One region of the Flavonifractor hominis genome, then DNA from elsewhere that is predicted to be linked to it. Evidence: predicted binding sites of a transcription regulator. Region 1 holds the regulator's gene; each other region holds the start of a gene.
What was found. Region 1 encodes HrcA, which represses chaperone genes, less so after heat shock. Its sites were predicted from a motif close to TGTTAGCACTCNNNNNNNNNGAGTGCTAACA; they were not measured.
Positions count from the first base shown of each region.

Region 1 (9,981 bases):
GGGTAGTACCAGAGCTTGGAGACCAGCACCGACTCGGGCAGCACAAAGGTCTCGGTCTTGCCGTCGCCGAAGTCCCAGGCGTTCTGGGGGGCCTGGAAGGAACCCAGATGGGCGAAGGCCGTAACGGCGTATACCGCGGTGATGAGCAGCACGGGCAGCGCGTCCCGGCGAACCATGGGATGGCACGTCCCGGCAAAGCGGAAGCGGGGCCGCGCCGGTTCGGGGACCAGCTGCTGGGCCAGGGGGGTGCGCTGGGTCTGCCAGTACCAGAGAAAGAAATAGACCAGCAAGGCCACCGTGACCAGGGGGAAGAGATAGACGATATAACGGGCGGGGTTCACCCAAAACCACCTCCGGTTCCAAAAATAAGAGGACGGGCGTATTACGCTCGTCCTCTTATTTTATTTCTTCTTCTTCTTTTTGTCAAAGAAAGATTTTACGCTGTCCACCGGACCGGGTGGAATCTCGCCCATGGCTTCGCCATAGGCACGCAGCGCCTCCTTCTGCTCGTGGCTCAGATTGGTGGGGACCTGCACGTTCACGGTGACGTACTGGTCGCCCCGGCCCCGGCCGTTGACGCTGGGGATGCCTTTGCCCCGCAAGCGGAAGGTGGTTCCGGGCTGGGTACCGGCGGGCAGGTTCCACTTGACCTTGCCGTCGATGGTGGGGATCTCCAGCTCCGCGCCCAGGGTGGCCTGCAGGAAGGTGACCGGGTGCTCCAGGTAGACCGACGTGCCGTCCCGCTTGAAGAAGGCGTGGGGCCGCACGGTGACGCTGATGAGCAGATCGCCCGCCGGGCCGCCGTTCTTGCCCGCGCCGCCCTGGCCCCGCAGGGACACGGCCTGGCCGTTGTCGATGCCGGCGGGGATGTTGACGGTGATCTTGCGCTGCTTGCGCACGCTGCCCGTGCCGCCGCAGCTCTTGCAGGGCTGGTGGATGATCTTGCCGCGGCCGCCGCACTTGGGGCAGGTGGTGGTGGTGGCGAAGGTAAAGGCCCCGCCGCCCCGCTGGATGCGGACCTGTCCGCTGCCGTGACAGTCGGGGCAGATCTCCGCCGTGGTGCCCGGCTCGCAGCCGGTGCCGTGGCAGGCGTCGCAGGTTTCGGTGCGGTTGAGCACGATCTCCTTTTCGCAGCCGAAGGCGGCCTCCTCAAAGGTAATGGTGACGGAGGCCCGCAGCGTATCCCCCTTCATGGGGCCGGTGCGCTGGCGGGTGGAGCCGCCCCCGAACCCGCCGCCGAAGAAGGAGCCAAAAATATCGCCCAGGTCGATGTCACCCATGTCGAACCCGCCGAATCCGGCTCCGCCGCCAAACCCGCCGGCGCCGAAGTTGGGATCAACCCCCGCGTGGCCGAACTGATCGTACCGGGCCCGCTTTTCCTTGTCGGAGAGGACCTCGTAGGCCTCGTTGGCCTCCTTGAATTTGGCCTCGGCTTCCTTGTCGCCCGGGTTCAGGTCGGGGTGATACTGCTTGGCCTTCTTGCGGTAGGCCTTCTTGATCTCCTCGTCGCTGGCGCCCTTGGACACGCCCAGGACCTCATAATAATCTCGTTTTTGTTCCGGCATTGGTGTTCACCTCTTTACGCAGGAAACGGCGGGGGACTAGCCCCCGCCCCGGTGTTTCCTGCGGTCGTTGTGCGCATGGTGCTGTATTCGATTACTTCTTGTCGTCGTCCACGACCTCATAGTCGGCGTCCACCACGTTGGGATCGGTGTTGGTGGAGCCGGCCTGAGCGCCGCCCATGTCGGGGCCGGCCTGACCGCCCTGGGGGTTGGCCTGCTGGTACATCTTCTCGGCGATGGGGTAGAACGCCTTGCTGGCCTCCTCGGTGGCCGCCTTGATGGCCGCCACGTCGGTGCCCTTCAGGGCCTCCTTCAGCTTGTTCAGCGCGGCCTCTACCGTGGCCTTGTCGCCGGCGTCGATCTTGTCCTTGGCGTCCTCCAGAGCCTTCTCGGTCTGATAGACCACCTGGTCGGCCTGGTTGCGGACGTCCACCTCTTCCTTGCGCTTGGCGTCCTCGGCGGCAAACTGCTCGGCCTCCTTGACGGCCTTGTCGATGTCCTCCTTGGACATGTTGGTGGAGGAGGTGATGGTGATGTGCTGCTCCTTGCCGGTGCCCAGATCCTTGGCGGAGACGTTCACGATGCCGTTGGCATCGATGTCGAAGGTGACCTCGATCTGAGGCACGCCGCGGCGGGCGGGGGCGATGCCGTCCAGGTTGAAGCGGCCCAGGGTCTTGTTGTACTGGGCCATCTCACGCTCGCCCTGGAGCACGTGGACCTCAACGGAGGTCTGGTTGTCGGCGGCGGTGGTGAAGACCTGGCTCTTCTTGGCGGGGATGGTGGTGTTGCGCTCGATGAGCTTGGTCATCACGCCGCCCATGGTCTCGATGCCCAGGGACAGGGGGGTGACGTCCAGCAGCAGCAGGCCCTTGACGTCGCCGGTGAACACGCCGCCCTGGAGGGCCGCGCCGATGGCCACGCACTCATCGGGGTTGATGCCCTTGAAGCCTTCCTTGCCGGTGAGCTTCTTGACCATGTCCTGCACGGCGGGGATACGGCTGGAGCCGCCCACCAGCAGCACCTTGGAGATGTCGCTGGCAGAGAGGCCGGCGTCGCTCATGGCCTGCTTGACGGGGCCGCTGGTGGCCTCCACCAGGTGCATGGTCAGCTGGTCGAACTTGGCCCGGGTAAGGGTCAGATCCAGGTGCTTGGGGCCGGTGGCATCGGCGGTGATATAGGGCAGGTTGATGTTGGTGGAGGTGACGCCGGAGAGCTCGATCTTGGCCTTCTCGGCGGCCTCCTTCAGGCGCTGCATGGCCACCTTGTCGCCGGTCAGGTCGATGCCGGTGTCCTTCTTGAACTCAGCGGCCATCCAGTCCATGACGGCCTTATCAAAGTCGTCGCCGCCCAGGCGGTTGTTGCCGGCGGTGGCCAGTACCTCGATGACGCCGTCGTCGATGTCCAGGATGGACACGTCGAAGGTGCCGCCGCCCAGGTCGTACACCATGACCTTCTGGGCCTGCTCCTTATCCACACCGTAGGCCACAGCGGCGGCGGTGGGCTCGTTGATGATACGCTTGACGTCCAGGCCCGCGATGCGGCCGGCGTCCTTGGTGGCCTGACGCTGCGCGTCGGTGAAGTACGCGGGGACGGTGATGACCGCCTCGGAGACACTCTGGCCCAGATAGGCCTCGGCGTCGGCCTTCAGCTTCTGCAGGATCATGGCGCTGATCTCCTGGGGGGTATAGGCCTTGCCGTCGATGTTCACTTTATAGTTGCTGCCCATCTCACGCTTGATGGAGGCGATGGTGCGGTCGGGGTTGGTGATGGCCTGGCGCTTTGCCACCTGGCCCACCATGCGCTCGCCGTCCTTGGAGAATGCCACCACAGACGGGGTGGTGCGGTTGCCTTCCGCGTTGGGGATGACAACGGCCTCGCCGCCCTCCATAACGGCGACGCAGGAGTTGGTCGTACCGAGGTCGATACCAATAATCTTAGACATAGTTCAGTTCCTCCCAAAATATTCGAAATTGTTTTTTAACAGAGTAAGGGGTGGGCGCTATGCGCCCGGATGTCACGCTTCCCACGCCGTGCGGCCGGGTTGCCTTCCCTGCTCGGCGGCTCAGCGCTTCTTAGTTGGCCACTTTTACCATGGCAAAGCGGATGACTTTCTCGCCGCAGCGGAAGCCGGCCTGGAACACATCCACGATGGTGTTCTCGCCGGCGCCCTCCTCCTCCACGTGCATCACGGCGTTGTGGAGGTTGGGGTCGAAGGTCTCGCCCAGGGCGGGGATCTCTTCGATGCCCAGCTTGGAGAGGACCTCCCGCAGCTGGGTCATGGTCATCTCCACGCCCTTTTTGTAGGCCTCGTCAGCGGTGGCCTGCTTGAGGGCCCGCTCCAGATTATCGTATACCGGCAGGAAAGCGGCGGCGGTCTCCGCCCGGGAATCGGCCCAGGCCGACTCCTTCTCCCGCTGACTGCGCCGGCGGTAGTTGTCGTATTCGGCGGCCAGACGCAGGAACTTATCCTCCTGGTCGGCCAGGTTCTGCTTCAGGGTCTCCAGCTCCTCCAGCAGAGGATCGGGCGTATCTTCCGGCGCAGGCTCGGCCTGGGCGGCGGTCTCCGCCACCGGCTCTTCCGGGGTGACCGCATCGATTTTTTTCTCGTTCTGTTCGCTCATGGGATGCACTCATCTCCTATTTCTCGTCGTCCCTGCCCGTGGGCAGTTCGCCCTGTCCGAACAGCCGGGAGAGACCCTCGGCCAGATAGGACAGCCGGGCGGTGATCTTGGCGTAATCCATGCGGGTGGGACCCACCACGCCGATCACGCCCTGCATGCCGTCGCCGATGTCGTAGCGGGCGACCACCACGCTGGTGTCTTTCAGTGCGTCGGCCACGTTTTCCGGGCCGATCAGGATCTTCATGGAATCGTCCTTGGGGACGGGGAACCGGGCCGGGTCGGCGTCCTCGGACAGATAGCTCATCAGGGTCTGGGCCCGGTCCAGACTGCGGTATTCCGGCAGCTCCAGCAGATGGGTCAGCCCCGAGGTGTGGACCCTGCGCTGCTCCAGACTCTCCAGCACCTCCATGGCAAAGGAGACCACCAGGCTGATCAGCCCATAGGCGTCTCCCGCCGCATGCTGGGCCACCCGCATCAGCTCGGGGGTGATCTCCTCCAGCGGCAGGCCCGTAAAGGTGGTGTTGAGCAGGGTGTTGAGCATCTGCAGCTGGGCCTCCGTCAGATCGGAGGGCAGGCGGATCAGCCGGTTGCGCACCACATTGGTGTCGGTCATCACCACGATGATAAAGGCATTGTGCTCCACCATCAAAAGATCAAACCGGCGGATGGTCGCCCGGCGCATGCCGGAGGAGAGGGCAAAGGCGGGGTAGTTGGTCAGTTGAGATACCACCCGGCCCGCCTCATCCAGGATCCGGTCCAGCTCCCGCATTTTCATGTGCAGGGCCTGGTTGATGCGCTCGGTTTCCTGCAGAGAGAGCTTGTGTTCCTCCATCAGCTCGTTGACGTAGAGCCGGTAGCCCTTGGGGGAGGGGATGCGCCCGGCGGAGGTGTGGGGCTTTTCCAGCAGGCCCATGCTCTCCAGGTCCGCCATCTCGTTGCGGATGGTGGCGGAGGAGACCTCCATGCCGATGGAAGCGGCAATGGTCTTGGACCCCACAGGTTCGGCCGATTGAATGTAGCTTTCGATGATGGCGCGGAGGATCCGCTTTTTTCGTTCGGTCAAATCCATTCCGGCCACCCTTTCTTTTGGATTAGCACTCATATCACCTGAGTGCTAAAGATAATGTAGCACCGTCCCTGAAAAATGTCAAGGGTTCCGGTTGTAAATTAAATGTGAACGCGTAAAAAGTGGCAGTTGGATCCGGAGAGTGCAAGGCGGGCGGCGTTGACGCGGAGGGGATTCAATGGTATGATACCCTTAAAAAGGAGGGGACGCCCGTGGAAGAGCAGAGGCCGGTGGAGATCATCGACTACGAGGACCGCTACAAGCAGGAGCTGGAGGACATCTCTCTGCCCTGGCTGCTGGAACATGATCTTCTGGAGCCGGTGGACCTGGAGATGCTGGCCGATCCCCACCGCTTCATCGCCGGGGGCGGGCGGGTGCTGCTGGCCCGCTGCGGCGACCAGATCGCGGGCATGGTGATGCTGGAAATCCAGGGAGAGGGGCAGTGCGAGCTGCTGAAATTCGGCGTGAAGGAGGCCTTCCGCCGCCGCGGTGTGGGCAGCGCCCTGATGAAGGCCGCCCTGGAGGCCGCCCGGCAGGCCGGGCAGCAGCGGGTGGTGCTCACCTCCAGCCACAAGCTGAAGGACGCCCTGCGGCTGTATGAGCGGTTTGGATTTGAATACGTAACGTATTCTGACAAGTGGTTTCAACTCTCTGACATCCGTATGGAGCGGGATCTATGACAAAAAGCGCGGGACGCAGGCCGATGTTCGACCTGCGTCCCGCGTTTTCCTCTGTTTACAGGCACGCCTTGATCTTCTCGATCATCTCCGCGTACTCCTGCTCGGACAGGTAGACCTTGTCCGGATTCATCTGGAACACGCCGCCCCACTCGTCCTGGCCCTTGTACTTGGGCACCAGGTGCATGTGCAGGTGACAGCCGGTGTCACCGTAGGCGCCGTAGTTGACCTTGTCGGGGTGGAACGCCGCGTGCAGCGCACGGGCGGCCCGGGCCACGTCGGCAAAGAAGCGGTTGCGCTCCTCATCGCTGATGTCCACGATCTCACTGACGTGATCCTTATAGGCCACGATGCAGCGGCCGGGCTTGCTCTGCTCCTTGAACAGGATCAGCTGGCTGACATCCAGCTGGCAGATGGGGATGCCGAATTTGCCCAGCAGCTCCCCGCCCATGCAGTATCCGCACTGATTGTCTTTCATAGTTCTGCCTCCCATATGTCATTGAGACTTCCGGGCGCCGGAAGGACGCCTTTTTTGTATTATAATCGTTTTTGCTTCATTTGCCAATCCTGGATTTTTCCACCGATGGGTCCTCGCCGGGGGCGAACTGGGTCACGTCGTTGATCCAGCGGCGGGAGTGGAACCGGCGCAGGCCCACGCCGAATTTGGCCACCTGCTCCATCACGATACCCACATAGACCCAGAAGATGCCCCACCGCAGCACCAGGCCGAACAGGGCGGCCAGGGGGAGGGCCACCAGCCACAGGGGGCCGATGTCGATGGCGGCGGCGGCCCGCACGTCTCCGCCGCCCCGCAGCACCCCCACGGTGTTGACGCTGTTGAAGGCCCGCAGGGGGAGAAAGCCGCCGATGAAGGTGAGCATCATGGTGGCGATGCCCCCCGCCGTGTCCGACAGGCGGAAGAAGGGGTAGAGCAGCCACGGGAACACCAGCCAGGCCCCCAGCACCAGCGCCCCGCCGATGATCAGCCCGCACAGCAGGGTCAGGGTGTCCAGAGCGGCGCCGATCTCATAGAGGTCCTCCCGCCGCCCGGCCCCGATCTCCCGGCCGATGAGGATGGCGGTGGTGCCGCTGATGGCAAAGATGGAGACGGTGCACAGATCCTCCAGGTTGCCCGCCAGGGCGCGGGCGGCCAGAATCTCGGTGGAGCCGTCCATGTGGCCCATGATGACCTTATAAAGAGAGGTGCCCAGGCCCCACATGGTCTCGTTGAACACCACGGGGCCGGAATAGCGCACGAATTTGCGCACCAGCGCCCCGCCGGGCCGGAGCAGGCAGGCCGGACGCAGGCGGAAGCGGCGGTTGGTAAGGGCGTAGAGGAGCATGGCCAGAAATTCCAGGATGCGGGCGGTGAGGGTGGCCAGGGCCGCGCCCTCCACCCCCAGGGCCGGAGCGCCCAGGTTGCCGAAGATGAGCACCCAGTTCAAAAAGGTGTTGGCCAGCATGGACCCACCGAAGAGGAGCATGCCCAGCTTGGGGTTCTCCATGGAGCGGTGGGCGCCCACGTAGACCCCCGTGATGCTGTTGAACAGATAGGAGAAGCCCACGATCCGGGCATATTGAGCGGCCAGGGGGACCAAAGACTGGTTGTCGGTGAGCAGGCTCATGAGGGGACCGGGCGCCAGGAACATGACCCCGGCGAAGAGGGCGGAGATGGCCCCCGCCACATAGCACCCCAGCCCGATCACCCGGTTGATGGAATCGGTGTCGCCCTTGCCCCAGAACTGGCTGATGAGCACCGACGAGCCGCTTTGCAGCCCGAAGATCACCAGCTGGATGACAAACACCGGCGTATTGGCCACCAGTACGGCGGCCAGAGGCACCTCGCCCAGCCGGCCCACCATAAAGGTGTCCACCAGGCCCAGCAGGGTGGTGCACAGGTTTTGCAGCAGGATGGGCACGGCCAGCCGGGTCACTTCCCGGTAGAAGGCCGGCCCCCGCTTCATATAGCCCAGCAAGGCCTTACCGCATGGCGATGCGGGTCTGGGTGATGTGCAGCAGCCCATCCCGCAGCGCGTCCACTTCCTCCCGGGTGCTCTCCGGGGAGAAGGAGACGCGCAGAATCCCCATCAGGGTGCGCTTGGGCAGGCCCAGCGCGGCAAAGACATGGCTGGGCTTACCCTTGTGGCAGGCCGAGCCGGAGGAGACATACACTCCCATGTCGGACAGGTCCCGCACCAGCATCTCGCTGGGGTAGCCGGGCAGGGAGACGGCGCAGATGTGGGGGGCGTCTCCCCGGCTGACGATCTCCAGACCGGGGACCGAGGCCAGGGTCTCCAGGGCATATTCCTTCACCGCGGCGATCTGCTCCGGCGCGCCGTCGGGCCACGCCTCACACGCCGCGGCCAGAGCCGCGGCCTGGGCGGTGGGCTCGGTCCCCGGGCGCAGGCCCCGCTCCTGTCCGCCGCCCAGCAGCAGGGGGGGCAGGTCCAGCCCGCTGCGGATGTACTGCGCGCCGATGCCCTTGGGGGCGCGGACCTTGTGGCCGCTGATGGTGAGCACGTCCACCCCCAGCGCACTTGGGGTGAAGGGGACCTTCAGAAAGGCCTGCACCGCATCGCAGTGGAGCAGGGCCTGGGATCCGGTGTCCCGCAGGAGCTGGGCGGCCTCCGCCACGGGCTGGAGGGTGCCCAGTTCATTGTTGACCAGCATCATGGACACCAAAACCGTGTCCGGCCGCAGGGCGGCCCGCAGATCGTCGATGCAGACGTGCCCCGTTCGGTCGGGTTTGAGATAGGTGACCTCATACCCCTGGGCGGCCAGGTCCTTCACCGGCTCCAGTACGGCCGAGTGCTCAATGGCGGTGGTGATGATGTGCCGCCCCGTCCGCTTGCCCCGGCGGACGGCGGCCCGGATGGCCCAGTTGTCCCCTTCGGTGCCGCAGGAGAGAAAGGTGACCTCTCCCGGCGCACACCCCAGGCGCCGGGCCAGCACGGCCCGGTCCTCCTCCAGCCGGGCGGCGGCCGCCCGGCCGGGGGCGTAGCCGGAGGAGGGGTTGCCGAACCCCTCGGTCATGACCTCCAGCGCGGCCTGGGCGGCCTGGGGGCAGACCCGGGTGGTGGCGGCGTTGTCAAGGTAAGCGGACATGGTGGAAAACTCCTTTTTTCGATCAAATCATTCCAGTTCATTCTAAGCGTCCGCCGGCGGAAAGTCAAGCCGGCCCGCCGGGGGAGAAAAAGTGCGCATTTTTTCCACCTGTGCTTGACAAGGTGGGGATGGGATAATATACTGTGGTGCGGTAGGAAATAAAATGGATTTGATATGGAAAGGAAGGAACCACATGAGCGCGATCAAGCTGCGTGAAAACCTCTGGTCGGTGGGCGTGCTGAACCCTGCCCTGCGGGTATTCGACGTGGTGATGGAGGCCAAATACGGCACCTCTTATAACGCCTATCTGCTGACCGGTGAGAAGAACGTCCTCATCGAGACGGTGCACCTGGATTACTTTGACGAGTATCTGGACAACATCCGCCAGGTCCTCCCGGTGGAGCAGGTGGATTACCTTATTATGAATCACAATGAGCCCGACCACTCGGGCAGCGTGGCCAGACTGGTGGAGCTGTGCCCCAAGCTGGAGGTCATTGCCACCAAGGCGGGCAAGAAGCACCTGCAGGACATCACCAATCTGGACCTGCCCTGCCGGGCCGTGGGCGCCGGGGATACCCTGGACCTGGGCGGCGGCCGGGTGCTGGAGTTCATCCCCGCACCGCTGCTCCACTGGGCGGACACCATGTTCACCTGGGACAAGACGGGCAAGACCCTTTTCACCTGTGACTTTTTGGGCGCCCACTACTGCGAGCCCACCATGCTGGACCGGCACATCCACGCCCGCAAGGCCTATGAGGAGGAGTTCCGCCACTATTATGAGTGCATCATGGGCCCCTTCAAGCCCAATGTGCTGGCCGGGCTGGACAAAATGCCGGCGGAGACCGAGCTGGTGTGCACCAGCCACGGCCCCTGCCTGAGCGACACCATCCAGTGGGCCAAGGACCTGTACCGGCAGTGGAGCACCCCCGAGCCCAAGCCCCGCCGCCGGG
Region 1 is NZ_JBBMFT010000005.1:77,160-87,140, forward strand. It holds gene WMO45_RS09590 (phospholipid carrier-dependent glycosyltransferase) at 1-341, opposite strand, end outside; gene dnaJ (molecular chaperone DnaJ) at 402-1,565, opposite strand; gene dnaK (molecular chaperone DnaK) at 1,657-3,504, opposite strand; gene grpE (nucleotide exchange factor GrpE) at 3,635-4,183, opposite strand; gene hrcA (heat-inducible transcriptional repressor HrcA) at 4,200-5,252, opposite strand; gene WMO45_RS09615 (GNAT family N-acetyltransferase) at 5,462-5,929, shown strand; gene WMO45_RS09620 (HIT family protein) at 5,985-6,404, opposite strand; gene WMO45_RS09625 (MATE family efflux transporter) at 6,481-7,902, opposite strand; gene WMO45_RS09630 (cysteine desulfurase family protein) at 7,907-9,031, opposite strand; gene WMO45_RS09635 (rubredoxin) at 9,225-9,981, shown strand, end outside.

Region 2 (9,981 bases), on a different contig from region 1:
TTGAAGTCCACGGTGCGGCCTTGACTATCCGTAATACGGCCGTCGTCCAATACTTGTAGTAAAATGTTGAACACATCGGGGTGGGCCTTCTCCACCTCGTCGAACAGCACCACGCAGTAGGGGTGGCGGCGGACGGCCTCGGTGAGCTGGCCGCCCTCCTCATAGCCCACGTATCCCGGAGGCGCGCCGATGAGACGGGACACGGAGAATTTCTCCATATACTCGCTCATGTCGATGCGCACCATGTTCTTCTCGGAGTCGAACAGGGCTTCGGCCAGGGTTTTGGCCAGTTCGGTCTTGCCCACGCCGGTGGGGCCCAGGAAGAGGAAGGAGCCGATGGGCCGGTCGGGGTCGGCAATACCGGCCCGGCTGCGGAGGATGGCTTCGCTGACCAGGCGCACGGCCTCGTCCTGACCCACCACCCGCTGATGGAGGATGTCCTCCAGGTGGAGCAGCTTTTCACGCTCGCCCTCCATCAGCTTGGCCACCGGGATGCCGGTCCAGCGCTCGATGATGCGGGCGATCTCCTCCTCGGTGACCTTGTCCCGCAGCAGGGAACGGGCCTTGCTTTCGTTGGCGATGGCCTCCTCGGCCTCCAGCTGACGGCGCAGCTCGGGGATCTTGCCATACTGGAGCTCAGCGGCCTTGTTCAGGTCGTACTCCCGCTGGGCCTTCTCCAGCTCGGCGTTGGCGGCCTCCAGGTCCTCGCGGAGCTTCTGCACCTTGCCGATGGCGTTCTTCTCATTTTCCCACTGGGCCTTCTTGGCGTTGAACTCGTCCCGCATCTCGGCCAGCTCCTTCTGGATCTCGGCCAGATGCTCGCGGGAGATGGCGTCGTCCTCCTTCTTGAGGGCGGCCTCCTCAATCTCGTGCTGGATGATTTTGCGCTGGATGACGTCCAGCTCGGTGGGCATGGAGTCGATCTCGGTGCGGATCATGGCGCAGGCCTCGTCGATGAGGTCGATGGCCTTGTCGGGCAGGAAGCGGTCGGTGATATAGCGGTCGGAGAGGGTGGCGGCGGCGATGATGGCGCCGTCCTGGATCTTCACGCCGTGGAACACCTCATAGCGCTCCTTCAGGCCGCGGAGGATGGCGATGGTGTCCTCCACCGTGGGCTCGTTGACCATGACGGGCTGGAACCGCCGCTCCAGGGCGGCGTCCTTCTCGATATACTGGCGGTACTCGTTCAGCGTGGTGGCGCCGATGCAGTGCAGCTCGCCCCGGGCCAGCATGGGCTTTAAGAGGTTGCCGGCGTCCATGGCGCCCTCGGTCTTGCCGGCGCCCACGATGGTGTGCAGCTCGTCGATGAAGAGGATGATGCGGCCCTCGGACTTCTTGACCTCGTTGAGGACGGCCTTCAGCCGCTCCTCAAATTCGCCCCGGTACTTGGCGCCCGCGATGAGGGAGCCCATATCCAGAGCAAAGATGGTCTTGTCCTTCAGGCTGGCGGGTACGTCGCCCTTGACGATCCGCTGGGCCAGCCCCTCGGCGATGGCGGTCTTGCCTACGCCGGGCTCGCCGATCAAAACGGGGTTGTTTTTGCTCTTGCGGCTCAGGATGCGGATGACGTTGCGGATCTCATCGTCACGGCCGATGACCGGGTCCAGCTTGTTCTGGCGGGCCCGCTCCACCAGGTCGGAGCCGTACTTCTTCAGGGCGTTGTAGGTCTCCTCCGGGTTGTCGGAGGTCACCCGCTGGTTGCCCCGGACGGCGGTGAGAGCCTGGAGCACGCCCTCCTTGGTGATGTTATAAGTGCGGAACAGCTCTTTCAGGGCGCTGTTTGCCGTGTCGATGAGGGAGAGCAGCAGGTGCTCCACCGAGACATACTCGTCCTTCATGGAGGAAGCGATGGACTCGGCGGTGTTCAGGCACTTGTCCACGTCCTGGGCTACATAGATCTTGCCCTGCTCCCGGCCGGAGCCGGATACCCGGGGCAGCTTTTCCACTTCCGCCTTGGTGGCGGCGGCGAAGGAGGGCACGGTGATGCCCATGTTCCCCAGCAGCTGGGGGATCAGTCCGGCCTCGTCGCTCAGCAGGGCCAGCAGCAGGTGGGGCTGCTCGATCTGCTGGTTGCCGTACTCGGTGGCCAGACTCTGGGCGGTCTGCACCGCCTCCAGGGATTTTTGCGTATATTTCTGCGCGTTCATGTCGCGTCACACTCCCTTGTAAAGAGAATCAGGATTTTTCCCGCCCCAGCAGATAGTCCACGGAGACCTGATAAAAATCGGCCAGCGTAATCAGATGATGGGCAGGGATCTCCTGAATCCCTTTTTCGTACTTATAGTATTGCTGCTGCGTGGTGCCAAGCAGCTTTCCAATGGTTTCCTGGGTCAAATCGCGGTCCTCCCGCAGGTCCCGCAGTCTGGGGTAGCAATACATATCATCACCTCGGGGAAACCATAGCATAAATCTGATTGGGTGTATTGACTTTAAACCTTATCAGATGTATGCTCTCTGCGAGGTGATTTTATGTCATTGCCCCGGAAGTACATGGTGGAGCAGCGAGTCTGCGGAACCTGCGTTCATTACCGCCAGCATTATGTCCGCAGCCGGGAGGGATATTACTTCCCTCTGTGGTACGGTCACTGCGTCCTGCCCTGGTCCAGGCATCCCTCGCCGGAGCAGGGGTGTGACCGCTGGGAGGAAAACGGAAAGGAGCCGGTCAGCCAAGGCTGACCGGCTCCCGCATATCCAGGTCAATCAATGGCGATCCGACGGGTCTCAGGAACCACGGGGACGGCCTTGGGCAGATTCAGCTCCAGAATGCCGTTCTGGTAGGCGGCGGTGATGCCGCTCTCATCAATACCGGTGATGTCGAAGGAACGGGTGAAGGAGCCATATCTCCGCTCTCTGCGGATGTAGTTGCCCTTGTCATCCTTCTGATCCTGATGCTCCTTGTGCTCGGCGGAGATGGTCAGGATACCGTCCTTCACGTCCAGCTTGATGTCCTCTTTGTTAAAGCCGGGCAGCTCCGCTTCTAAAACGAACTTGTCGCCGGCGTCCCGGATATCGGTGCGGAACGCGGGCAGGTTGGCGTTGCTGCTCTGGAAGAAGTTGCGGGTAAAGTTATCAAATGTATCAAACACGTTGTCGTTGTTGCGCTCAAAAGGAAGCATACCAAACATAATGATCTCTCCTTAGTCTATGGAATTTGATGGATGAAATACGTTAGCAGTCAACGGAATAAAATGCTAATCTTTGCGATTTTCCATGGCGCTCATCCTCTTTCCACCCCATTGATCCGGGGCTCATCTCGTTTTCTGAGACAAATTATAGGGCGGATCTATGAACAAATATAGTGCAAGATATGTCTAAATTGTAAACATTAGCACTCTATTATTGAGAGTGCTAAAACGAACGTAACCCTTTACGGAAGGGGGAAAAAGAGGTATAATGCCAGCGTGTGTCTGAAAAGGAGTGTGTTTATGAGAAGGACCAACGACCTTGGCCGGGACCCGGTGTTCCGGCTGGTGTGCCGCCTGGCGATTCCCACCATGCTGGCCCAACTGGTCAGCGTGCTCTACAGCATCGTGGACCGCATCTATATCGGAAACATCCCGGAGATCGGGGACCTGGCTCTGGCGGGGGTGGGGGTGTGCGGCCCCATCGTTACGCTGCTGAGTTCCTTTGCCTCCCTGGTAGGGCTGGGGGGATCCCCCATCCTGGCCATGCGCATGGGGGAGGGGAAGCCCAAAGAGGCGGCCCGGGTGCTGTCCAACAGCTTTTTGATGCTGCTGGTGCTCTCCGGCGCGCTGACCGCCCTGTTCCTGCTGAGCAAGGAGCAGCTGCTCATGTGGTTTGGCGCCAGTGAGGCCACCTTTGGCTACGCCGATACCTATCTCACTATTTATACCGTGGGCACCTTTTTTGCCCTGATGTCCACAGGAATGAACAGTTTCCTCATCGCCCAGGGCTTTTCCGGGCTGGGTATGGCCACGGTGATGCTGGGAGCGGTGCTCAACATCATTCTGGACCCCGTCTTTATTTTCGCTCTGGACATGGGAGTGGCCGGGGCGGCAGTGGCCACGGTGCTCTCCCAGATGGCCTCGTGCGCGTTTGTACTCAGCTCCCTGCTGCGCCGGAAGATGCCGGTGCGCCTGGGCTGGGGCGGGTTTGACTGGGCCGTGATGCGCCGGGTGCTTCTGTTCGGCCTGTCTCCCTTTTTGATCATCGCCAGCGACAGCGTGCTGCTCATCGTGCTCAATACGGTGCTCCAGCGCTACGGCGGGCCTGAGCTGGGAGACACCCTGGTCACCTGCGCTACCATCGTGCAGAGCTATCTGCTGCTCATCACCATGCCCATGGGTGGGCTCACCCTCGGGACCCAGCCGGTGATCAGCTTCAACTATGGCGCGGGCAACGCCGGGCGCATCAAAACCGCCATGAAGTCCATTGTGGGATTGTGCCTGACCTTCTGCGCACTGATGACCGTGGTGACCTACACCCTCTCGCCGGTCTTTGTGCGCCTGTTTACCCAAAACCCGGAGCTGATCGAACGCTCGGTGCGCTACATCAAGGTCTTTACCGCCATGATCCTGCCCCTGGCCGTCCAGTATCCCCTGGTGGACGAGACCACCGCTCTGGGGCATGTGCGCCTGGCCCTGTTTTGTTCCATGTTCCGCAAGGGCATTTTCCTGGCCTGTCTGCTGCTGCTGCCCGCCCTGGTTTCCGCTGAGGCCACCTTCCTGTCCGAGCCGATTGCCGACGCCGTGGCCGCAACTGTTACCACTTGTCTGTTTTGTTATTTTTTTCCAAAGATTTTGGCACGCCGAGCGGCAGAAGATACAAAAAGTACAACACATTTGTGCGAATAAAATGATTTGTTACCAACTTCTCTGTGGAATCTGCAAATACCATGCAGACAGCATACCTCTTTATATTGATTTCTCAGCAGACCGGTGTTACAATAAAGAAAATTGACCCCGGAGGGAAGAAAGGGGAATGTCCATGTGTGAGCATGGGGGAGCATGGGATCTGCTGGAGTGGCTGACACAGGAGACGAACTGTCCGTATTTGTCCGACCTGAAGCAGCAGACGTACTGGCCCGCATTGCTCCGTGCGTTGCACAGGGCGCCCAGGGACAGGTGGCCTCTGCGGGAGTGGCAGGATGCGTGTCAGTATCTGGTGGGCGCCTGCGCCTGCGCGGAGAACGAGGAGCAGGCCCGCGCCTGTTTGGAAGAAAAGCTGAGCCACCCGCGGACATAGCACGATCAAGTCAGTCATATAAAAAACGCCCGGCGCATCTGCGCCGGGCGTTTTTTTATGTTGTCTCAGGGTTCCTTGCGCTGGCACTTCTTGGGCGTTACGCAGGTGCCCTCCGCAATGGCCACCACGATGGGCTCATCCAGGAAATCAGCGGCAGAATCGCTGATGTCGGGCCGGGGAATGGCCACCTTGCGGGCTTCAAAGCGCATCTTGCGGGACGTGTTGCCAATATGGGTGATCTCGCCATACGCCTCGATGAAGTCGCCCGCGTAGACGGGGGCCTTGAACTCGATGTTGTTGTAGGCGCAGAACAGCCCCTCATCCCCGTCGCACTTGATCAGCAGTTCGGTGGCCACATCGCCGAAAAGATGTACCATGTGGGCGCCGTCGACCAGGTTGCCGCCATAGTGGGCGTCCTTGGCGGACATACGCAGGCGGATCATAGAGGTGTACTTTTTCTCTTCCATTTGGATTCACTCCTGTTAAAAATTTGTAGAAGCCAGACAAAAAACGGGCAGAAATCCTGTCATTATTGTACGTCTCTTTCAACAGCTTGTCAACAGGAGAAATAGTGGCGGTGCAAAATGCCCGGTCCCGGCGGTAGAGCGGGACCGGGCATGCCGGAGATCAGGCCAGCTTCAGGTGGGCCCGTTTGAGAGCCGAGCGGATGGCCATGCACAGGATGGGGGCGGCCACCAGAGCCACGGCGGCGTTGAAGATGGAGGCGGGCACCTTCAGAGGCAGCGTGGCCAGGGCTGCGGCAGGCTGCAGGCCCTCCACAAGCAGGCCGTTGTAGAAATAGCTCTTGGTGAAGTAGAGGATGTAGTAGGCAATGCATCCCACCACGGCACCGCTGACGCAGCGGGGATAGGTGGGCTCCTCCCGGTGGGCGGCGTTGTGCATCACCAGACCGGCGGCCAGACCCATGGCGCCCTTGGTCAGGAAGGTGAGCCAGCACTCCGAGGCGAACAGCGGGTTGGTCAGGTCATACAGCGCCGAGCCCAGGCCCGCAGCCAGGCCGCCCACAGGCCCCAGCAGAAGCCCGGAGAGCACACACATGATGTTGGCCAGTGTGAACGAGGTGTTTCCGCCAATGGCGATGGGCATGGTGACGCGCAGATAATTGCTGACGAACACCAGGGCGGTCATCATGGCCAGGACCGCCAGCTGCAGGACGGTAAAGCGATTCTTTTGCATAAAACTCACTTCTTTCTTCCATCTTTGATCTTTGGTGGCTTTATTATAGGACCTATCTGACCCTAATTCAAACATCAGATTTAGAAAATCTAATAAGGTCAGATTGAGGAAAGAACCGCCGCAGACCAACCGGTCTGCGGCGGAGTGGTTACAGCATGCGTTTGAGGTATTGTCCGGTGTAGGAGCCGGGGCATTGCGCGACTTCCTCGGGGGTGCCGGTGACCACGATCTGGCCGCCGCCGTCCCCGCCCTCGGGGCCCAGGTCGATGATATGGTCGGCGGTCTTGATCACATCCAGATTGTGCTCGATGACCACCACCGTGTTGCCCACGTCCACCAGCTTCTGGAGCACTTCGGTAAGCTTGTGCACGTCGGCGGTGTGCAGGCCGGTGGTGGGCTCGTCCAGGATATAAATGGTCTGGCCGGTGGAGCGCTTGGCCAGCTCGGTGGCCAGCTTCACCCGCTGGGCCTCGCCGCCGGAGAGGGTGGTGGAGGGCTGGCCAAGCTTCACATAGCTCAGTCCCACCTCATAAAGGGTCTGGAGCTTGTTGTACAGCTTGGGCAGGTTCTCGAAGAAGGGCAGGGCCTCCTCCACCGTCATGTCCAGCACCTCATAGATGTTCTTGCCCTTGTATTTGACCTCCAGGGTCTCCCGGTTGTAGCGCTTGCCCTTGCACACCTCGCAGGGAACGTAGATGTCGGGCAGGAAGTGCATCTCGATCTTGATGAGGCCGTCTCCCTGGCAGGCCTCGCACCGTCCGCCCCGGACGTTGAAGGAGAACCGGCCGGGCCCGTAGCCCCGGGCCTTGGCGTCCTGGGTGGAGGCGAACAGGTCCCGGATGTCGTTGAACAGCCCCGTGTAGGTGGCCGGGTTGGAGCGGGGCGTGCGGCCGATGGGGGACTGGTCGATGTCGATGACCTTGTCCAGGAATTCCTCCCCCTCGATGCCGGCGTGCTTGCCCGGCCGGGTCTTGGCCCGGTTCAGGTCGGCGGCCAGGCGCTTGTAGAGGATCTCGTTGACCAGGGAGGACTTGCCCGAACCGGACACGCCGGTGACGCAGGTGAAGGTGCCCAGGGGGATGGAGACGTCGATGTTGTGCAGGTTGTTCTCCGTGGCCCCACGGATGGTGAGGAAATGGCCGTTGCCCGTCCGCCGCTGGGCGGGCACGGGGATCTTTTTCCGGCCGGACAGATAGTCGCCGGTGATGGAGCCGGGGGTGTTCATCACCTCTTCCGCGGTGCCCGCGGCCACCACCTGGCCGCCGTGGACTCCGGCGCCGGGGCCGATGTCCACGATGTAGTCGGCCGCGCGCATGGTGTCCTCATCGTGCTCCACCACCAGCAGGGTGTTGCCCAGATCCCGCAGGTGCTTCAGGGTGTCCAGCAGCTTGTCGTTGTCCCGCTGGTGCAGGCCGATGGAGGGCTCGTCCAGAATATAGAGTACCCCCATGAGGGAGGAGCCGATCTGGGTGGCCAGGCGGATGCGCTGGCTCTCGCCGCCGGAGAGGGTGGCGGCTGCCCGGCTCAGGGTCAGGTACTGCAGGCCCACGCTCTGGAGGAAGCCCAGCCGGCTGCGGATCTCCTTGAGGATACGCCCGGCGATGAGCAGCTTCTGCTCCGAGAGCTCCAGATGGTCGATGAAGTCCAGCGCCTCGGTCACCGACTTGCGGCAGAACGCGTCGATGTTGATGCCACCCACGGTGACGGCCAGCGCCTCTTTCCGCAGGCGCTTGCCGCCGCAGTCGGGGCAGGGCCGCTCGCCCATGCACTCCTCCAGGTCCCGGCGCATGGCGTCGCTCTGGGTCTCCCGGTAGCGCCGCTCCAGGTTGTTGATGACCCCTTCAAAGGCCTGCATCAGCGTGCCCTTGCCGTTGGCCCGGTCGTAGGTGAGCTTGAGCTTCTCCCCCTTGGTGCCGTAGAGGATGATGTCCATGACCTCCTCCGGCAGATCCTTCACCGGAGTGGTCAGCTTGAATTTATACTGCTTGGCCAGAGCGTCGAAATACATCCGGGAGATGGAGTCCCCCTTGATGTTGTTCCAGCCGGAGGCGGTGATGGCCCCGTCCAGGATGGACAGCTCCTTGTTGGGGATGATAAGGTCCGGGTCCACCTTCAGCTGGGAGCCCAGACCGGTGCAGGTGGGGCAGGCGCCGAAGGGGTTGTTGAAGGAGAACATGCGGGGGGAGAGCTCCTCAATGGAGATGCCGCAGTCCTCACAGGCGTAGTTCTGAGAGAAGAGGATATCCCGGTCCTCTCCCACGATGTTGATGACCACCAGGCCGCCGGCCAGATTGGAGGCCACCTCCACGCTGTCGGTGAGGCGGCGGGCAATGTCCGGCTTGATGACCAGCCGGTCCACCACGATCTCCACGTTGTGCTTTTTGTTCTTGTCCAGGGGGATCTCCTCGGTCAGATCATAGAGGGAGCCGTCAGCCCGGCAGCGGACGTAGCCCGATTTGCGGGCGTCCTCCAGCAGCTTCTGGTGGGTGCCCTTCTTGCCCCGTACCACCGGGGCCATGACCTGGATGCGGGTGGCCTCGGGCAGGGCCATGACCTGGTCGATGATCTGGTCGATGGTCTGCTGTTTGATCTCCTTGCCGCACTTGGGGCAGTGGGGAGTGCCCACCCGGGCCCACAGCAGGCGCAGATAGTCGTAGATCTCCGTGACAGTGCCCACGGTGGAGCGGGGGTTCTTGGAGGTGGTCTTCTGGTCGATGGAGATGGCGGGGGACAGACCGTCGATATAGTCCACATCGGGCTTTTCCATCTGTCCCAGGAACATCCGGGCATAGGAGGACAGGGACTCCACGTACCGGCGCTGTCCCTCGGCGTAGATGGTATCAAAGGCCAGGGAGGACTTGCCGGAGCCGGACAGGCCGGTCAGTACCACCAGCTTGTCCCGTGGAATATCCACGTCGATGTTTTTCAGGTTGTTCTCCCGGGCGCCTTTGACGAAAATATGGTCGAGCATAGGTCTGTTTTCTCCTTCTTCGGGTTTCAGGGAAGTTCCCCTGGCCGGGGCGGGCGGGTATAGCGGGCGAGATCCTCCCGCACAGCGCCCCATTTCCGGTAGTTTTCCCGCCCCTCCCGCAGGGTCATGCCATGGTTCTCATCACTGGGGTCATCCTCCCCCGGGGCGAATACGTCGTTCTCCCAGAAGCACACCGGGCAGATGGAGGCGATGGCCTCCGCCCTGGGAACAGGAAGGGTAAGATAACCGCAGCAGGGACAGGGGTAGATTCCGGCCGGGGCCTCCGACACCGGAGGCGGGACGGATGCCAGCGGCTCCGGGGTGCACGAGACCGACTCGGCCGGCTCAGCATCATCGGCCGCTTTAGGCAAATAGAGCACTTTTTTTCGTGGATGCATAGCGGTCCCGCCTCCTAACTTCAGATGCAGAGCCGGTGGCGCAACAGGATCAATATCCGAACACCTGGGCCACGCCGGCCAGCATGTCCCGGATGGGCAGGTTGTAGGGGCAGCGCCGCTCGCAGGCGCCGCACTGCACGCAGGAGCCGGCGTGGTACTGCATAGCCTCATACCGGGCCCGGGCCCAGTCGCCCAGGCCGTACTTGCGGG
Region 2 is NZ_JBBMFT010000012.1:858-10,838, forward strand. It holds gene clpB (ATP-dependent chaperone ClpB) at 1-2,147, opposite strand, end outside; gene WMO45_RS12455 (helix-turn-helix domain-containing protein) at 2,176-2,379, opposite strand; gene WMO45_RS12460 (hypothetical protein) at 2,470-2,676, shown strand; gene WMO45_RS12465 (Hsp20/alpha crystallin family protein) at 2,697-3,125, opposite strand; gene WMO45_RS12470 (MATE family efflux transporter) at 3,426-4,814, shown strand; gene WMO45_RS12475 (hypothetical protein) at 4,942-5,205, shown strand; gene kal (3-aminobutyryl-CoA ammonia lyase) at 5,271-5,672, opposite strand; gene WMO45_RS12485 (ECF transporter S component) at 5,833-6,402, opposite strand; gene uvrA (excinuclease ABC subunit UvrA) at 6,551-9,373, opposite strand; gene WMO45_RS12495 (CPCC family cysteine-rich protein) at 9,400-9,771, opposite strand; gene WMO45_RS12500 (aldo/keto reductase) at 9,821-9,981, opposite strand, start outside.
Region 2: a site for HrcA is predicted at 3,324-3,354, ahead of WMO45_RS12465 (Hsp20/alpha crystallin family protein). Genes of this name have one in related genera too.

Region 3 (9,981 bases), on a different contig from region 1:
CTCCAGCTCAAACTCGGTCTGCTCCAGAAAGGTACGCATCTGCTCCTGCTGCTCCGGAGTGACTTGGGAGATAACCTCCAGCTTTCGCTCCGCCACACCGGCCACAATGCCTGCGGCAGCGGCGGCTGGCATGCCCTTCAGGTGTCCCGTGTTGGGTACGATGACGCTCTTAACGTTTTTGATAAAGCTGGAGCTGGCCTGAATGCGCACCCGCTCCGGCAGTGCCCCCAGCACATCCCGGGCCGTAGCCGCGGCATAGGCCAGAGCAATGGGCTCGGTGCAGCCCATTGCGGGGATCAGTTCTTCCTGCAGAATGTCTACATATGCCTGATAGCGTTTATCCGAGCGTTCCATTGCGTTCTCCTCCTGACGCGGGCCGCCCGATCCGGACCGCCCTTGCATTCTTACGCCGGGAAGTATATACTATCTGTATCATTTTGTGAAGTTGAATTATTTTAATAAATGATTTAGGATTTTTAAACGTTATGGACGACTATCTGGATCTGAAAAAGCTTCACTCTTTTGTCACCATTGCCGAGACCGGCAGTTTCGCCCGTGCTGCGGAGCTGCTGAGCTATTCCCCCGCTGCCATTACCGTCCAGATCCAGCAGCTGGAGCGAGATCTGGGCACCTGCCTGTTTGACCGGATCGGCAAAAAGGTGTTTCTCACCAACGACGGGCGCAGGCTCTATACTTACGGCCAGAAGCTGCTCCGCCTCAGCGAAGAGGCATCGGACGCCCTGGCCCCAGACGCTCCTCTTCCCGGCGGCCGGCTGCGCATCGGCACCATCAGCTCGCTGTGCGGCAGCCTCCTCCCGCCCCTGCTCCACCGTTTCCACCGCCGCTATCCCGGAGTGTGTATTTCGGTAGCCAGCGACACCCCCGCCAACCTCTATGAACGGCTGGCCTACAATGATCTGGATTTTGTCATCGTGCTGGATGAGCCAGTCTGCCGGGCAGAGTTTGCTCCCGTTCTCCGCCTGCCCATGCAGGTGGAGTTCTGCGCCGCCCCCGGGCATCCGCTGCACACCGGGCGCGCTGTCTCTCTGGATGCGCTGCTGGCCTGTCCGTGCATTCTCACTGAGAAGGATGCCAGCTATCGCCGGACCTTGGAACGGGCCCTGGCCGAGCGCAGGCGGTACATTGCCCCCATTCTGGAGTCAGACGACACCGGATTGATCATTCAGCTGCTCACCCAGGGGATGGGCTATTCGGTGCTGCCCCGGTTTCTCATCCGGGACGCCCTGGCCAGCGGCGCGCTGGTTACCCTGCCTGTGCCTGAGCTGTCGCTGCAGATCCAGCTGCAGATGTTCTATCACACGGGAAAGTATGTGGACCGGGAAATGCGCCTTTTTTTGTCCGCAGCGGCCCGGCATCTGTCCCGGCTCTGCCGGCCCGGCCCGTGATGCAGCCGAAAAAAGCCCGGCCCCGCCATATGGCGGGGCCGGGCTTTTTGATTCGTGACAGTACTCAGCGCTCCATCAGCCGGCAGAGCATGGCTGCGGCCTCGCCCCGGGTGGCGCTCCGCGTCCCGGCGTAGGGACCGCTCACCAGTCCCAGGCCCTGGGCCAGGGCGGCATAACCCAGTCCATCGGCGGGGATGGAATCCCGGTCCGGATAGGCACAGGTAAAGATCCCTTCCAGCTGGGCCACGGAGCCGTAGCCCGCACCATCCAGCAGGTACTGCACCAGCTGGCTCCGGGTAAGCACAGCCGTGTCGTTGCGCTCTTCCCTGGTAAGAACCCCCATGCTATAGGCGGCAGAATAGGCTGCGTTCCGGATCTCCTCGTCCGCTTCATCGGGGTTCAGCGGGGTGCTCTGCAGGCTGTAAAGCAGACACACCAGCTCCCACTGGGTGAGGGGTTTGTCCGGCTGAAAGCTTCCGCCTCCATAGCCCACACCGTACTGAGCCAGCCGCTGGGCGTAGCTCTGGGCCCAGTGCCCTTCCAGATCGCTGTAGGTCAGTCCCTCCGGCTCCTCCTGCCAGGCATAGGACACGGGCTCACCGGTTTTGGCGTCAATGCCCCGGTAAAGTGTCTCACGTTCCAGGGTGTAGCCCAGCTTCAGATTGTAATAGGAGGTATACCCCATCTGCTCCAGGCGCTGCTCCACTGGGTCAGAGCCGTCCAGGGGCTGGGGCACCAGGAGGTAACCCAGGGTTACCTCATAGGTATCCATCCAGGCCTGCAGAGCTTCCGAGTCAGAGAGCACGCCTTCGGGGGAGTCAAAGGACACCGATGGGTCATACTGATAGGACAGGCTGCACACCGAGCCGTCCTTGGCATCGATGCCCACGGTGTAATACTGCTCAGGGAAGAAATAGCCGTTCTCCTGCCGGGCAAACTGGAAGACGTAGCTGGGGCCGTCCTCACTGTCGTCCAGAGGCTCGACCGTCTGCCCTGAGGTCTCATAGAGCGCCAAATGACTCCATTGGCCCCCATAATAGCTCTGCAGGAAGGACTCCGCCCGGCTCTGGGCCTGGGCAGAGGTAAGGGCGGCTTTGTCCCCCTCCTCCCAGGGCAAATAGGAGTAGATCCCCTGCACCTCACCGGTGCGGGCATCCACGGTAAAGGTGCGGGTGGATACCCTGTCCCCTGCGGAATAACTGTACTGCAGCAAACAGGTCACCGGAACCTGGCCGTCTTCCTCTTCCTCTCCCACAGAGAAGGTAGAGCGGACCAGCTCATAGTTCTTCAGGCCGTATTCCGGCACGGCCCGCAGCCCCTCGTCCAGCGTCTGGGAGGAGCGTACCCCCTCCATCTGCTGGATGCCGGCCTGTTCCGCCTCGGACAGGCCGCTCTCCGGGGCGGCAGCATCCCCAGCAGCGCTGTTTTCACCGCCGAACAGGTACATATCCTGCTGCAGCTCGGTCAGATCCACCAGCTTCCCTGTCTTGGCATCCACGTAGAAGTTGTGGACTGGATTGGGCAGGTAGCAGAGCACGGCGGTATCTGCTCCCTCCGGCAGAATGTACTCCAGGCGCATGGACAGGGTGGACTGGAGCTGCTCCGCCGCCTGTTTTTGGCTGACATCCGCGTTAGACGCAGGGATGTCACCCAAAAAGGAGGTCTCGGGCACATCCCGCCAGAACCGGGTCACCACATTGTCCTCGGCCCGCACGGTGATAGAATAGCTCAAGGGCGAAGGCAGCCCATGGATCAGAATCGTGCCGGAGAAACGATAGCTAGTGCCGTTGAGGCTGTCCAGTCCACTGGGCGCCTCCAGAACCACCGATTCCACGGTCGGGTCCAGCACCCGCTCCAGAAATGCCTGCGCAGCTGCCTTGGCCTGCTCCGGGTCTCCCTGGGGAAAGGCCGGCATACTCTGCCCCGGAGCGGTCACCGCCTGGTCGGCATCCAGACTATAGTCCACAATGGTTCCATCCTCCAGGGCACTCACCGAGAGAGAACTGTCTTCCCCATCCCAGTAGAGATACCAGACAGTAGCCAGCTCCTGCTCGGCGTAATCTCCCCGGAAGGAGGAGTAGTCCTCCGTGTCCAGCTCCAGGGTCTGCTTGACTGACTGGGTCAGTCGGGTCAGAGTGGTGTCGGCAGCATCTGCCGCCGAGGCCGCCGGCAGAGCGGTGCTGGTAAGCAGTGCTGCGCTGAGAAGCAGGGAAAAAAGCCGTTTCATTTCCATACCTCCATTCTCTTATCTAAGGCCTTGCATTGCCTTAATCATACCATAAGCATGGACGAAAACAAGCCGGAAAGGTTCCATATTTTTACCACATAAAAAAGGGGCCCCCGGAACCATGTTCCGGGGGCCCAAACCTTGGCGTTGGATCAATACATACCGCCCATGTCGGGGGCAGCGGGAGCCGCGGGAGCGGGCTCCTTCTTGTCGGCCACCAGGGACTCGGTGGTCAGCAGGGTAGCGGCAATAGAAGCGGCATTCTCCAGAGCGGAGCGGGTCACCTTGGTGGGATCCACGATGCCAGCGGAAATCATGTCCACATAGGTCTCGTTGTAGGCGTCGAAGCCATAGCCAACCTTGTCGGCCTTCTTCACGTTCTCCAGAACCACGGAGCCGTCGATGCCGGCGTTGGTGGCGATCTGACGCATGGGCTCGGTCAGAGCCTTGGCAATGATGCGCACGCCGGTCTTCTCATCGCCCTCGGTCTCGGCCAGCAGCTTCTCCACGGCGGGCACGGCGTTCACATAAGCGGTACCGCCGCCAGCCACGATGCCTTCCTCAACTGCGGCGCGGGTGGCGTTCAGGGCGTCCTCGATGCGCAGCTTCTTCTCCTTCATCTCCACCTCGGTGGCAGCACCCACGCGGATGATGGCTACGCCGCCGGCCATCTTGGCCAGGCGCTCCTGGAGCTTCTCGCGGTCATAGTCGGAAGTGGTGGTCTCGATCTGGCTGCGGATCTGGTTGGTGCGGTTCTTGATAGCCTCGGAGCTGCCGGCGCCGTCCACGATGATAGTGTTCTCCTTGGAGACCTTCACCTGGCGGGCACGACCCAGCATATCCATGGTGGCTTCCTTCAGCTCATAGCCCATGTCGGAAGTGACGACGGTACCGCCGGTCAGCACAGCGATATCCTCCAGCATCTCCTTGCGGCGGTCGCCGAAGCCGGGGGCCTTGACGCACACCACATTCAGGGTGCCGCGCAGCTTGTTGACGATCAGGGTGGACAGAGCCTCGCCCTCCACGTCCTCGGCGATGACCAGCAGCTTCTTGCCGGACTGCACCACCTGCTCCAGGATGGGCAGCAGCTCCTGGATGTTGGAGATCTTCTTGTCGGTGATCAGGATGAGCGCGTCGTCCAGGACGGCCTCCATCTTCTCGGTGTCGGTGACCATATAGGGGGTGATGTAGCCCCGGTCAAACTGCATGCCTTCCACGACCTCGCTGTAGGTCTCAGCGGTCTTGGACTCCTCAACGGTGATGACGCCGTCGTGGGAAACCTTCTCCATGGCCTCGGCGATCAGCTTGCCGATGGTCTCATCACCGGAGGACACAGCGCCTACGCGGGCAATGTCGTCAGAGCCGTTGACCTTCTGGCTGTTGGCCTTGATGGCGTCAATGGCAGCGGTGGTGGCCTTGGCAATGCCCTTCTTCATAACCATGGGGTTGGCACCGGCAGCCAGGTTCTTCAGGCCCTCGCGGATGATGGCCTGAGCCAGCAGGGTGGCGGTGGTGGTGCCGTCGCCGGCCACATCGTTGGTCTTGGTGGAAACTTCCTTCACCAGCTGAGCGCCCATGTTCTCAAAGGGATCCTCCAGTTCGATCTCCTTGGCGATGGTCACACCGTCGTTGGTGATGAGGGGAGCGCCGAACTTCTTGTCCAGCACCACGTTGCGGCCCTTGGGGCCCATCGTGATCTTAACGGTATCAGCGAGCTGGTTAACGCCGCGCTCCAGAGCGTGACGGGCTTCCTCGCCGTAGCAGATAATCTTAGCCATAACGAATTACCTCCATGAAAATTCCGCCTTGGCGGAATAAAATTTAAAATCTGTCCGGAGCAGGACATGTGCCTGCCCAGGACACCGGCGGGCAACCGCCTTTGCGTGTAAAAGCAAGGGGATACAATCCCCCTGGACGGTCTTTACTCGACAATCGCCAGGATATCAGACTGACGGACGATGGTGTACTCTTCGCCGTCCACCTTGACCTCGGTGCCGGAGTACTTGCTGGTAATGACCTTGTCGCCCACCTTCACAGTCATGGTGACTTCCTTGCCGTCCACCATACCGCCGGGGCCCACCTCGATAACTTCAGCCACTTCGGGCTTCTCCTTGGCAGCACCAGTCAGGATAATGCCGCTCTTGGTCTTCTCCTCGGCCTCCACCAGCTTAATGACCACACGGTCAGCAAGGGGCTTGAGTTTCATAATGGGTTCCTCCTTACATGTATCTTTATTTTTCTTATTAAGCAATTCAGCAGGTTAGCACTCATTTTGTCAGAGTGCTAACCTGCTTATAATAATAACCTCACTTGCGGCTTTCCGCAAGTCCTGATTTTTTAATAATTTGTTAATTTTGCATGTCAGCGTGCCTTCTGCTCTATCCAGCCCGCTTAATATACTGCAAACGCGCTATTTCTCTCATTTTTTCGTTTTTTTGCGTTTTGTACCCGCCTGCCAGGATCCCAGTGAGTACCAGTCGGAAAGAAAAAGTTCAATTTTTTAGCAGACACACAGATAGAGAGCTCAGAATCCAGCAGTTCCTCCCCATCCAGATTGATGGCGCTGACCCGGTCACAGGTAATGTGCATCTCCCGGCCCTGCCGCAGGATGACCCCATCGATCTCCCCGGCTCCCCCTTTGGCATATTTGCCGATCAGAGAGGCCACAGTCATTCGGGACACGGCAGGGATGACCACAAAGTTCAGCAGCCCATCGTCCGGCATAGCATCCGGGCTGGGGTTGAATCCCCCGCCATAGTATCGGCCATTGCAGGCACACAGAAGGGTAAATTCTTCTCCGGGCAAAACCTCGCCGTCGATCTCAACCCGGTAGGGCAGGTGGATACCCTGAACAATGGTCCGCAGCGCAGAGAGCTTATATGCCATCGTCCCACTCACCAGCGGAAGCTTTTTAAAGTCCGCAGCGCCCAGGCCAATCCGTGCATCAAACCCCACCGAACACACATTAAGCGCCAGCCGGCCGTTGCACTCGATCAGGTCCAGGGGGGCTTGGGGCGCATCCAACAAGGCGCTCAGATCATAAAACCGGCAGGCATCGGGACCAAACATGCGAAGAAAATCATTGCCTGATCCCATGGGGTAATGGGTCACGGCGGCATTGTCATACCCGGCGGCACCGGCAACCGCCTCATTGAGCGTACCATCTCCCCCACAGGCATAGATGCGCACGGCCTCCCCCGTCTCCGCCGCCGTCCGGGCCAATTCAGCCGCATGACCAGGATACTGCGTCACTGCGGCCTGCCACTCCTCATCCCGTCCCTGCATGGCGGTCTGAATCTTCTCCCGCATCTCCTGGGTACGGTCATATTTTCCCGCATGGGGATTCATTAGGAAAAGGTGCTTCACGAACCAAAGTTCCTCCTTCTTCTGCTCCGTTCGTCAGGACCAAAGCGTCAGCCGCTGTTCGGCCCGGGCCATACGGGAAACGATGGCCGCCGCTTCGGCGCGGCTTACCGTGTCCGCCGGGCGAAACGTCAGCTCACCATCCACGCCGGAAAAAATGCCTTTGGCATATAGGCTGTAAATGGCGTTGGCCTGAGGCACCGTCTTATCCACATCGGGAATACTCTCCATCACCCGGGTCAAGCTGTTGATCTGAGGCATTCTCCGTGCCAGACTGGTAGCGGCAAAAATACGGGCCATCTCCGCCCGGGTCACCGGCCTGGTATAGTCCGTCTCGGAAAAATCGCCCTGTCGGATGATACCGCTGGCCAGACAATACTCCACCGCCGGCTGATACCATGCCTGCCCCTCGGAAGGCCGAAGGTGAAAGTTGTCCTCCTTGTACCGGCTCTCCATGGTGGCGGCCAGCTTCAGCACCTCCGCCACACTGAGGGTTTGCTCCGGGGCAAAACGGCCGCCGCCCACGCCGGAGGTAAGTCCCACATTATAGGCCACATCTACCCACAAGGCATACCAGTCCCTGGGAGATACGTCGCTGAAGGCGGGCAATTTCCCCCGTGTCAGAGGAAACTGGGCGGAATCCACACCACGCTCAGCCAAAATTCCGGGCAATTCAAAGACGGGGATCTTGGTGCTCACACCGTTTTTGGTCATGGTAAGCACCTGGGTGCCCCCCTGTTCCGCCACCTGCACGCTGTCATATTCCAGCGGGTAGAGCACCTCGTCTGATCCCCCCTGTCCATTGGGGACCGGCAGGATGCTCACCACACCCCAGCCGCCCCCCTTCTGCGCGATGTACAATCCGCAGTCGATGGGCAGCAGAGTATCATACTCCGGCTGGATGAGGTAGGTCCCGTCCTGCCGGATCACCCCCAGCTTGCCGTTTAGGTTTACCGCGGCGATGCCCAGTTGGAAGGAGACGATGCTGTCATACTGCAGGGGGATGACCACGTTCCTCTGTCCGTCCACATAGCCCCATTTCCCATTCAGTTCGCACTGGGCCAGCCCCTCGCTGTATCCCCAGACCGTGGCTCCGGCAGGTGCGGCGGACACCGGCACGCACAGCAATCCCACGCACAGCAGCAGTGCCGCCAAGCCTCGTGCTTTCATGGCTCTCACCCCTTCTTTCCCCGCTTCTGGCCTCCATAGAAAAACAAGTCACACTTGATCATACCGTTATAAAGCTTGCGCTTGCGGTCGGCCATGCGGCCAAAGGTCCGCTCAAACTCAGTGTGAGAGGAGAGCACCGCCAGTTCCCACCCCTCGCTCAGGCTCCGGACTGCCTGTCCGAACGCGCGGTAGAGATCCTCAGCCTCCCGCTTTTCCAGAATGCGTTCTCCGTAGGGCGGATTGGTGACCACCCGGCCCTTGGGCGCATCACGGTAAAATTTTGTGGCGTCGGCCACTTCAAAGCGCACCAGGTTCTCCACATCCGCCTTTTCGGCGTTGCTGCGGGCAATATACACCGCCCGGGGATCGATGTCGCCGCCCCAGATGTCGTATTCCCCGTCGTACTCCTGATCCATGGCTTCGCCGGCAGCCTCCAGCCACAGCCCGCTGTCCAACCACTTCCACTTCTGGGCGGAGAAGGCCCGGTTGAGGCCGGGGGCCCGGTTCTTGGCAATCAGAGCGGCCTCAATGGCGATGGTACCCGAGCCGCAGAAAGGATCGCAAAAAGGTTCCTTTCCCCGATAGCGGGAAAGGAGCACCATGGCGGCAGCCAGGGTCTCCCGCAGGGGGGCCACCACCCCTACCGCCCGGTAGCCCCGCTTGTGCAGGCCGGCTCCCGAGGTATCCAGCATCAGCGTAGCCTCATCCTTCATAATGGAAAACTGGATCTGATACAGCGGCCCGGTCTCGGGCAGCGTCTCCAGTCCATAGGCCGACCCCAGCCGGGCCGCCACTGCCTTTTTCACGATAGACTGACAGGCGGGCACCGCGTGCAGCTTGGAGTTGAGGGCATAGCCCTTTACCGGGAAGCTTCCCTCCCGTGGGATAAAGTCCTCCCAGGGCAGTGCCCGGGTTCCTTCAAACAGTGCGTCAAAGTCCTCCGCCGGGAACCGTCCCAGCACCAGCAGCACCCGCTCGCCGGTGCGCAGGTTCAGATTAACCCGCGGGATATCCGCCGGACGGGCCCGGCAGAAAACCCGGCCGTTCTCCGCCCGGACTTCCTCCAGCCCCAGCCGCCGCAGTTCATTGGCGCATACGCCCTCCAGCCCGAACAGCGTCGGGATCAGCAGTTGCAGATCGTTCATGACAAGCTCCTTTTTTCCCTCATCGGTCCTATTACCAGCAGTATACCTTATTTCCCCGTGCTTGGCAAATCAGGAATGCAAAAATGCTTTTCTTTTTCCCATAGTTGTGCTAGGATAGCCTTAGAATTCTGAAAGGAGGGCGATCCATATGCCTATACCCAGCATCTGCTGGCTGGTGGCACTGGTGCTTCTTCTGGTGCTGGAGGCGGTCACAGTCGGTCTGGTCTCCATCTGGTTTGCAGCCGGCGCCCTGTGTGCGCTGATCTTGTCCTTTTTTACGGGCAACATCTGGATTCAGTTTGCTGCATTCCTGATCGTCTCATTCCTGTGCCTGCTGGTGGTGCGGCCTTTGGCCCGGCGTTTTGCCGATCCTCACCGGGTGGCCACCAATGCCGACAGGGCCATCGGCTCGGAAGGGATCGTGACTCAGGAGATCAATAACCTGCGGGCTCAGGGACAGGTCACGGTAAACGGCGCGCCCTGGACCGCCCGCTCAGTGGAGGACTCGCTGGTCATTCCCGCCGGTACTAAGGTAACCGTGGTGCGCATCGAGGGAGTCAAGGTCATGGTCTCCCCCGCCCCGTGCGTCGCGGCACAAAAGTAAAAAGGAGGAGTCTGTATATGCCGCCCATTATTCCCATCCTGATCATCGTTCTCGTGGTCCTGTTTC
Region 3 is NZ_JBBMFT010000002.1:178,890-188,870, forward strand. It holds gene WMO45_RS05100 (L-cysteine desulfidase family protein) at 1-354, opposite strand, end outside; gene WMO45_RS05105 (LysR family transcriptional regulator) at 486-1,406, shown strand; gene WMO45_RS05110 (S-layer homology domain-containing protein) at 1,471-3,633, opposite strand; gene groL (chaperonin GroEL) at 3,786-5,411, opposite strand; gene WMO45_RS05120 (co-chaperone GroES) at 5,555-5,839, opposite strand; gene WMO45_RS05125 (diacylglycerol/lipid kinase family protein) at 6,025-6,999, opposite strand; gene WMO45_RS05130 (WG repeat-containing protein) at 7,033-8,166, opposite strand; gene WMO45_RS05135 (THUMP domain-containing class I SAM-dependent RNA methyltransferase) at 8,172-9,311, opposite strand; gene WMO45_RS05140 (NfeD family protein) at 9,460-9,915, shown strand; gene WMO45_RS05145 (SPFH domain-containing protein) at 9,933-9,981, shown strand, end outside.
Region 3: a site for HrcA is predicted at 5,892-5,922, ahead of WMO45_RS05120 (co-chaperone GroES). Genes of this name have one in related genera too.